2 regions of the Anaerobacillus sp. ABD4_527 genome follow, and region 1 is predicted to be linked to the other one. Evidence: predicted binding sites of a transcription regulator. Region 1 holds the regulator's gene; the other holds the start of a gene.
The links. The regulator LexA, encoded in region 1, represses DNA repair genes until DNA is damaged. The targets are predictions, from matches to a motif close to CGAACATATGTTCG.

Region 1 (4,781 bases):
TTAGTAAAGTTAAAGGTGAAACAAGAGGTTGAACTCAGCAGCGTTTTTTCTGCAATCTCGCTATTTGACCGTGTGATGGATAAACAATCACATGTGACGACAGAGGACGAAGCCTTAAATCGGTTGCTCATCGCTCTTGTGAAAAAAGAATCCGCAGAGCAAGCAGTTCGATTCGCGCACGAAGCGATTGAAATGCACGGGGGGAATGGGTACATAGAAGACTTCGTCACACCAAGACTATTACGAGACGCTCAAGTATTAACGGTTTGGGAAGGAACAGCGAATATTCTTGGTTTAGAGGTGCTTAGGCTGATCAAAAAGCACAAAGTCCATCGGGTCTTTATTGATAAAATGAAGCATGAGTTAGAGCAAATTCCACAGAAAGCAGGTAGGAAAGAACTTGTTTACAGTGGTATTTCAGTGCTTGAGAAGAAAATAACACAATTAGAGAAGTTGGATGAAGCGAGACAGACTCTGCACTGTAAGCGAATTACTAACGTAATGACATCTATCTATGAAAGTGTGATTTCGTTAAGAGATGCCGCAGCAGGCGGCATGAGAAAGCATGCGATAGCGGAACTTTTTTTACAGGACACGTGGGGTAATGAGTTTGAGCTTAGTGATCAAACCTTAACGTATTATGAGTTGATTATCGAACATAAAGAAAGCGTGAAGACTTAGTGAACGATAAACGTTGTTAAAGGTGGCTAATTTCATGTTTTGGGTTGTAGCGTTATTTGATAAAAAAACAGAACAAGAAATCAAAGCGATATGGGAAGAGTTAAAGCAAAACTCCATTTCTTTTTACTCAGAAGAAGTGAAAGACGCGAGGCCTCATCTCACATTGGGACATTATTATGAATTAGATAAAGAGGCATTCATTGAAGGAATGAAAACATTTTATGAAACAAAAGGTTGCTTCGAAATTACATTCAATACGATTGGATCCTTTTTAAATTATCAAACCCTATTTCTATCACCTACACATACAAAAAAACTATTAGAATTGCATTCAAATCACCATGATTTTTTTAGTGAGTTTAGTACGAATGCCAATCCATACTATGAACCTGATCAATGGATACCGCATTGTACGTTGGCAAATAACTTATCATCCGATAAACTCTCTGAAGCATTTAACTATTGTATGAAACGAATTCAAACGATTGAAGGAAGAGTTGAAGAAATTGCACTTATTGAATTGGTAGATGATGAAGGCTTTGATGCTCCTATAATCTATAGACAGCCTTTAAAATAATAGGGGGTTATCTGATTTGAAAGAAAAACAACTACTAGACGCAGTTGTTTTTCTATTTAAGCAAATGAATTGAATATGTACTTTATTCCCTCCCATAAAGCTATGCTTGTGATTACGACTAGGATCAATTTAAAGGTATCTTTCATTACGCACCTCCAAGGGTTTGTAACTGTAGTACGTAATAACTATAAAAAAAGTTTCAGTTCTAGATTTTAGAAAAAGAGTAAGAATCATAATGTGAAGGCGGTAGAAGAGAATGATATGGGTTATGACTCAAAATCTTGAGAGCTTCGTGAATGTGAAAGAAATAACTGTAAAGAATAACATGATCGAAGGGGTCATAGAGAGAAGATTCTTCATCGAATGGAAAAAGACGTTAGGAACGTTTGAATCGAACGAGAGAGCATTGGAAGTGCTTAAGGAATTGTATAACGGAATCGATGAAACAGTAGGAAATATCACAAAGGTAGTAATACCATTAAAATAACGTGAACTTTCCGTAATCAAAAAAGCTGTCTCGATAAACAACCGAGACAGCTTTTTGTGAATCTATAATATTACTTTTTATATTGATCAATTTTCAGCTGTAATTTCCTTGCGATAACGTCAGATGAATCGTTCAGTTCTTGGTTCGTTAAAGTCACTTTTGCGATGCTTTCGTCCATTTCCAAAGCTTCTGCGAACAATCCTCCGAGTCCGCGAGCGCGGCGATCGACTTCAAGCATGACATCTAAATGGTTATCGTGTAAAAAGAAGATCGCTTCGAGTTCATCTAAGTAAGCGCGATATTCCCCGCTAGGCGTAAATTCAAACTCTTGAACATAGCCGTAGCGAGACTGCTCCATTTCCACCTTTTTCACATGGAAGCCCAGGTAGCTTTCTAATGCTTCGATTACTTTTTTTACATGTGGATGTGGAGAAACTTGAATTAGGTCTCTATCTTTTGGATCAAGCGCCATCGGGATGTCTAGCCCTGTCTCAAACCATACTGGAAGCCTTCCGAGTGAAGCTGGCGTGTCGTATGGAAGTTGAATGGAAAACGGGATTTCTTTCGTTTCACCTTCTGAGATCTTCTCCTGATCAGCAACCTTATATTTCTTTAGCGCTACTTTTTCTCTTACTTTTTTATCATCCACTTCACGGATAGCTTCTGTCATAAGGAAGATATGAATCGCATCGATCGATTGCTCGATTTCACCACCCTTTATGACAACTTTACCATTAACGGTTTCCCCCGGAACGAAATAATCCTTCTCTAACTGCGTATCAACCTTTGCAGCACCTACTCCGACACTTGCTAGAAACTTCTTAAGCATGTTTTTCCACCTTTCCTAATTAGCTGTTTCCTGATTATACGATAAGAGATAAAGAAAGGATTCATGTTTTTTAGAATAAAAAAATAAGAAGCGCAATTTGCGCTTCTAGTGGATTGAACGAAATACACCGATGACTTTACCTAGAATGGAAACTGAATCAAGGATGATTGGCTCCATCGATGAATTCTCTGGTTGTAGGCGGAAGTAGTTGCTTTCTTTAAAGAAACGCTTAACCGTAGCTTCGCTATCTTCCGTCATCGCGACAACAATATCTCCATTGTTCGCAGTTGGCTGTTGTTTCACAATTACCATGTCACCGTTATAAATGCCAGCTTCGATCATACTGTCACCTTCGATGATTAGCATGAACGTGTGCTCGTCATCTTGTACAAAGTGTTCTGGTAGAGGAAAATACTCTTCAACATTTTCGATCGCCGTTATCGGTTGGCCGGCAGTTACTTTACCAATGACCGGAATGTTCACCGTTTCTGGACGAGGAATATCGATCGTTTCATCTAGTCCGAGTACTTCGATTGCTCTTGGTTTCGTTGGGTCGCGTCGGATGTAACCTTTCTTCTCAAGTCTTGCAAGGTGTCCGTGGACAGTTGAGCTTGAAGCGAGTCCTACAGCTTCACCAATTTCTCTAACGGAGGGTGGATAACCCTTTTGTTTCACTTCGACTTTAATAAAGTCCAGAATATCCTGCTGACGGTTTGATAGTTTCATATCTCTGGCACCTCGTTCCAATCTATCTATTTGTTAGTAGTATACCAGAATTTTTGTTCGCATACAAACATAAGTTCGAAAATTCAGTTGACACGAACAGAGGTTCTGTTTATACTAAAACCAGAACAAATATTCGTATTCGGGGTGATTGGGATGAGAAAACAAGCTAGAGGCTTGTCTGGAGTTGATTTTCTTGTCATTATATCTTTTGTGGCCGTATTAATATTCGTGTTTGTATCATTGAGAGCTGCAGCTGCTGAAGGGTATGATCGTTATACTGAAATTGAATTAGAGCGGGGAGATACTGTTCTTGAAATCGCAGAAGAATATCGTGACGCACATGAGCTGTCTGACCGTAATTTTATCAGCTGGGTGGAAGAAGCGAACAAAATAGATGCAGATCGAATAGTAGCAGGAGATACACTTATCATTCCTGTTGAGGCAAATGCAACAGCGCTGGGGGTAAAGGAAAAGTAATGAATGCAATCATATACTGTCGGGTAAGTACAAAGAAAGAAACACAGGAATCATCACTTGCCAGGCAAAAAGAAGAGCTGCAAAGATTTGCAGCTCAATCTGGTTTTACAGTACATAAAGTGATCGAGGAAAAGCACAGTGGATATGACATTGATCGAAATGGCATCTTAGAAGTGTTAGATTTGTTGAAAGAAGGCTCAGCAGACGTTCTTCTTATTCAAGATGAAACAAGATTAGGAAGAGGAAATGCTAAGATCGCCTTGCTTCATGCAGTCCATAAGTATGGCGGAACGATTTATACAGTAAACCAGAACGGTGAGCTACAGCTATCTGAAGCTGATTCGATGGTCCTTGAAATCGTAAGTATCGTTGAGGAGTTTCAGAGGAAACTACATAACCTTAAAATAAAGCGAGGAATGGAGAAAGCGGTACGAGAGGGGTATAAGCCTCAGCGGAATTTAAGTGACCGACGTCACGGGGGAAGGGAACGAAAGATTGTTCCCATCGAAGAAATAGTGAATTTACGTGATAGAGGGTTAACGTTCCACGAGATTGCCGCTACGTTAAAAGGGTTTGGTTATGAAGCATCAAAAGCAACGGTTCATAGGCGCTATAAGGAGCATGTTGACGAATTGGAGAAGAAGCTATAAACTTGCCTGTGGCAACGACTTACGTTAGGATAAAAGTAATTAGATGTTATAAAGGAGTTATTTCTGTATGTTATCACAGGATAAAATAAAGCGAATTAATGAGCTCTCTAGAAAATCAAAAGAGTCTCAACTAACAGATCAAGAGAAAAAAGAACAAAAAGATCTTCGTCAAGAATATCTTCAAAGTCTTCGTTCTTCCTTTGAAAACCAACTTCATTCGATTAAGGTAGTTGATGAGACGGGCGATGACGTTACACCTGACAAATTAAAAGAGAGTAAGAAAAATAGAGGTCCGATTCAGTAAAAATAGCCTAATTTTGCATTTCGCAAAATTAGGCTATTTTTTTGGTTGCA
Region 2 (4,781 bases), 800 kb from region 1:
AGAGATATCCAGCTATGCTACGCCTTTTGAGTTAGTCCCTTTCTTGCCAAGACATAACAGATTAATTTGGAACACCTCCTGCCATGCTAATAATGAAAGGAGGTATTTCATATGAAAAAAACAGTAGTGACACTCTCCACATTGATGCTTGCTGGAGGTCTAATAGGGTGTACAGCAGATAACGAAGCTATGGACACGCGCTATAACGATTCGGGTCGACCAATCGGTTATTATACGAGTGAAGATAATAATAACGATTATCGAGAAGGCGCATTTACAGATATGATCGACAGAGATTATGCCAATGGTGTAAAAGCTCCCGATGAGAAGCAGATCGATAAGCGTCATGGTATGAATGGTCCTGGGTATATGCGTAACGGCGAGGATTATTCTGGATATGATAACAATCTTTCGCAGCGACTCGCAGATCGCATCGAGAAGCTAAAGACTGTTGAAGATGCACGTGTCATCGTGTATGGAGATCAAATCATGATCGGTGTTGAAACGAATAGAGACGACCGAGAAGCTGTTAAAGATCAAGTTCGCAGTGAAGTAGCGAAGCTCGCGAAACAAAAAAATGTTTCGATCTCGACTGATAAAGACGTTGTCAACAGAATGGGCCGTGTTGATGATCGCCTCGAAAATGGCGATGGGTTCGAAGAAGTTCAAGCAGATGTGAATGGCATTTTAAATGACATTTCGAGTGCAGTTCAACGTCCGTTTCAAAACAATAGATAATATAAGAAGAACAGGGTTCTCCCTGTTCTTTTTGTATGATTACGTTTAGTGTATCCACCTGATTTCATGTGTTATAGTATATGGACGAAATCAGTTGGAAGGGGATATTGACGATGGCAGGACATTCGAAGTGGAAAAATATACAACGAAGAAAAAATGCTCAGGATGCAAAACGTGGTAAAGTATTTATGAAGCTTGCGAAAGAGATTTTTGTTGCAGCCAAACAAGGTGGTGGGGACCCTGAGACAAACCCGGCCCTTCGATTAGCTGTTGATAAAGCAAAATCCTCGAACATGCCAAATGACAATATCGATCGTGCGATAAAAAAGGCTACTGGCGATTTAGATGGTGTTAATTATGAAGAGATCGTCTATGAAGGGTACGGTCCTGGCGGTGCTGCTGTAATGGTCGAACTCTTAACAGACAATAAAAATCGAACGGCTGCAGAAATTCGTCATGCGTTTAGTAAGAACAAAGGCAACATGGGCGAGAACGGATGCGTAGCTTTTTTATTCGATCGTAAAGGACTGTTTGTTATCGATCGAGCTGAAAATGATGCAGATGCTGATGAGTTGATGTTAGAAGTAATCGATGCAGGAGCAGAGGAAATGGAGACTCATGAAGATTCATTCGAAATCTATACCGATGCACAGGAATTTCAAGCAGTAAAGGAAGAGCTTGAGAAGAGAAATATTATCTTTTCGTCTGCAGAAATTACGATGATTCCTCAAACATATGCTCCTCTTGGGGAAGAAGATGGAATCGATATGTTAAAACTGATCGACATGCTCGAGGACAATGACGATGTTCAAGAAGTTTATCATAATGCTGAGATAAGCGACGAGGTATATGAGAAGTTTTGAAGAGCTACATGGTGATGTAGTTCTTTTTTTGTGCATATTATCTTCACTGCTGGGCACGCTAACAGAATCTAAAAGAAAGGTGCTAAAAATTGTGAAAAACCTATTCGGCTTTTTAGTAGTGCTTATTCTGATTATGGGTTCTTTGCCAGCACATGCACTGGCGGTTGAAAATGCCCAGAGTGAGCGTGAATTTGATGAAAAGCATTATCATATGGATGGACCTATGGTTATTGAAGTAATCCTGAGAACAAACTATGCTGACGGAGTTTCCACAGAGCAATCGATTCAGAAAACTGTCTGGTCTATGGAAGATTTCTGGAGTGAGTATGCAGGGTGGCAGCTAGTCAACCAAGATCACGGTAAAATGGTATTTGAACGCAAAATTGAAGATATTTCCCCGGCTATGAAGGAGAATGGTCATTTCGGTCTTACAGATGATGGCGTTCTCACGATTTTTGAAGGAAAACCAGATGAACAGAAAGTCATACAAACGTTCTTTCAAATCGATGTTGGAAAAGTAGAAACCTCAAGACTTAAAGAGCTTGCTGAAGGTATTCCAATAGAGTCCTGGTACAACTTTGAAGACATGCTCCATACGTTTTATAAATTAAAGAAATCACAACCTGTCCGTTAGGATGGGTTGTTTGATTTTTGGAGTGAAAGGTGAAGATGTGGGTTATCTTGTCTGTAATCTAGTTGCGGCTCGCAGAAACTCCGATAATTCACTCTTTCAACAGAACGCAAGTGTTCTAATTCAAGAGTTCCAATATCTCCGTTTCTGAACGCTCGCCTTCACTTTCCAAGCCTAAACGCCCTCTTCCGCTTTTCGTGTGATCCAGCTGCAGAGGCCAAATACTCCGGTAGTTTCGGAAGATCGATTGAGACAAAAAGCGTCTCATTCGATCTTCCTCCAACTCCCTGCGTATTTAAACGGCCTCTTCCGCTTTTCTTATAATATGATAAAATAAAAAGATATAGAAATGCATGTTCGTATGCGATGGGGAGAGAGTTTTTTGATTGAGTATATTAAAGGTAATGTTGAATATATAGATACTGAGTATATTGTTATTGAATCGAATTCGATTGGGTATAAAGTTTTTTGTGGAAATCCTTTTACGTTTCAGAGGTATAGGGGGCAGTCTATTCAGATTTTTACGCATCATTATGTGAGGGAGGATCTGATTGCGCTTTATGGTTTTCCGACGAGAGAAGAGCGTCTTTTGTTTGAGAAGCTGCTGAATGTGTCAGGTATCGGTCCTAAGGGAGCGCTTGCGATTTTAGCTACAGGTGAGCCTGATAAAGTTGTTAGTGCGATCGAGTTAGAGGATGAGAAGTTCTTGACGAAGTTTCCAGGTGTCGGGAAGAAAACAGCTCGTCAGATCATACTTGATTTGAAAGGGAAATTAAAAGGATTCGGTGAGCCGCAGGAAGGTCTTTTCGCTGTGGAAGAGACAGAAGAAGATGGTGCGCATGAACTGGATGAAGCCATCGAAGCTTTGAAGGCACTTGGCTATGCTGAACGAGAAATTAAGAAGATCAAGCCTATGCTTCAGGAAGAAGTGCTTTCGACAGATCAATATATTAAAAAAGCGCTTCAGCTTATGCTGAATCGTTAAGGAGGGGTCATAGTGGAAGAACGCATTCTATCAGGTGAGCAGGTCGGTGATGACTCATCCGTAGAATATAGCCTCCGTCCGCAGCGATTAAGTCAGTACATAGGTCAGGAGAAGGTGAAGCGTAATCTAGAGGTGTTTATTGAAGCGGCGAAAATGCGAGAGGAGCCACTAGATCACGTATTGTTATATGGGCCACCGGGACTTGGGAAGACGACTCTTTCAGCAATCATAGCAACTGAAATGGAAGTGAATCTCCGGACGACGTCTGGTCCAGCGATTGAGCGACCAGGAGATCTTGCTGCCATTTTAACGGCACTTGAACCTGGAGACGTTCTTTTTATTGATGAGATTCATCGCTTGCCGAGAAGTGTTGAAGAAGTACTGTACCCTGCTATGGAGGATTATTGTCTTGATATAGTTATAGGAAAGGGCGAGACTGCAAGATCGGTGCGCCTTGATCTCCCGCCTTTCACATTAGTTGGGGCAACGACGAGAGCTGGACTCTTAACTGCCCCTCTTCGTGACAGATTTGGAGTGCTAAGTAGATTAGAGTACTATCAAGAGGATGAATTGCAAACAATACTCATGCGTACTGCTGATATCTTTGAAGTTGAAATGGTTGAGGAAGCTGCTGTAGAGCTCGCTAGAAGATCACGCGGTACTCCTCGTATCGCCAATCGTCTTTTGAAGCGAGTAAGAGACTTTGCCCAAGTAAAAGGGGATGGAGTTATCTCGCTTTCTCTTTCTACTCAAGCATTAGAGATGATGCAGGTTGATCCTCTAGGACTTGATCATATCGATCATAAGCTTTTACTGGCTATCATCGAAAAATTCCGAGGTGGACCTGTTGGGGTCGATACGATCGCTGCTACGATCGGAGAAGAAAGTCATACGATCGAAGACGTTTACGAGCCGTATCTAATGCAGATCGGTTTCTTGCAGCGTACGCCTAGAGGACGCATGGTCACGCATCGCGTATATGACCATTTTGGGATGAAGGAGCCTGAATAACATGGAGATTTCAAAGCTTTTTATTACGCTAGGAATCGTCTTTCTTGTTATTGGAGTGCTATGGTCATTCATTGGGAAGATGCCAGGAGATATCGTGATTAAGAAAGAAAATACAACGTTTTTCTTTCCGATCGTCACGTCGATTGTGGTGAGTGTCTTGCTTTCGCTTCTCTTTTTTATAATCGGCAGATTTCGATAATGGATGAAGCTATGGTAAGATCGATTGGTGTATTAGATATTTTTTAGGAACAGTGGTGAAAAAATGGACGTTAAAGATTTTGATTTTGAACTCCCCGAACATCTTATCGCTCAGACTCCATTGAAAGAGCGTGCTAAATCACGTTTGATGGTGCTTGATCCTGCAGCTGAAAAGATGGCACACCGTGAGTTTTTAAATTTAGAAGAATATATAAAGCCAGGTGACTGTCTAGTATTAAACGATACGAGAGTTATGCCTGCAAGGTTATATGGTATGAAGGAAGAGACAGGAGCTAAGATGGAAGTTCTTCTTCTTAAGCAAATTGAAGGGGACCGATGGGAAACACTTGTAAAG

Region 2: the regulator LexA is predicted to act here: its motif matches at 2,579-2,592, upstream of ruvA (Holliday junction branch migration protein RuvA).

What each region holds. Positions count from the first base shown of each region.
Region 1 is NZ_JBSWXZ010000001.1:409,041-413,821, forward strand. It holds gene ACXAHI_RS02085 (acyl-CoA dehydrogenase family protein) at 1-681, shown strand, start outside; gene ACXAHI_RS02090 (2'-5' RNA ligase family protein) at 716-1,258, shown strand; gene ACXAHI_RS02095 (hypothetical protein) at 1,515-1,745, shown strand; gene ACXAHI_RS02100 (sporulation protein) at 1,816-2,574, opposite strand; gene lexA (transcriptional repressor LexA) at 2,680-3,300, opposite strand; gene yneA (cell division suppressor protein YneA) at 3,454-3,777, shown strand; gene ACXAHI_RS02115 (YneB family resolvase-like protein) at 3,777-4,427, shown strand; gene ACXAHI_RS02120 (DUF896 domain-containing protein) at 4,495-4,731, shown strand.
Region 2 is NZ_JBSWXZ010000001.1:1,211,203-1,215,983, reverse strand. It holds gene ACXAHI_RS06490 (hypothetical protein) at 1-35, shown strand, start outside; gene ACXAHI_RS06485 (YhcN/YlaJ family sporulation lipoprotein) at 112-738, shown strand; gene ACXAHI_RS06480 (YebC/PmpR family DNA-binding transcriptional regulator) at 852-1,601, shown strand; gene ACXAHI_RS06475 (BofC C-terminal domain-containing protein) at 1,693-2,235, shown strand; gene ACXAHI_RS06470 (hypothetical protein) at 2,351-2,500, opposite strand; gene ruvA (Holliday junction branch migration protein RuvA) at 2,615-3,217, shown strand; gene ruvB (Holliday junction branch migration DNA helicase RuvB) at 3,230-4,228, shown strand; gene ACXAHI_RS06455 (DUF2905 domain-containing protein) at 4,230-4,427, shown strand; gene queA (tRNA preQ1(34) S-adenosylmethionine ribosyltransferase-isomerase QueA) at 4,491-4,781, shown strand, end outside.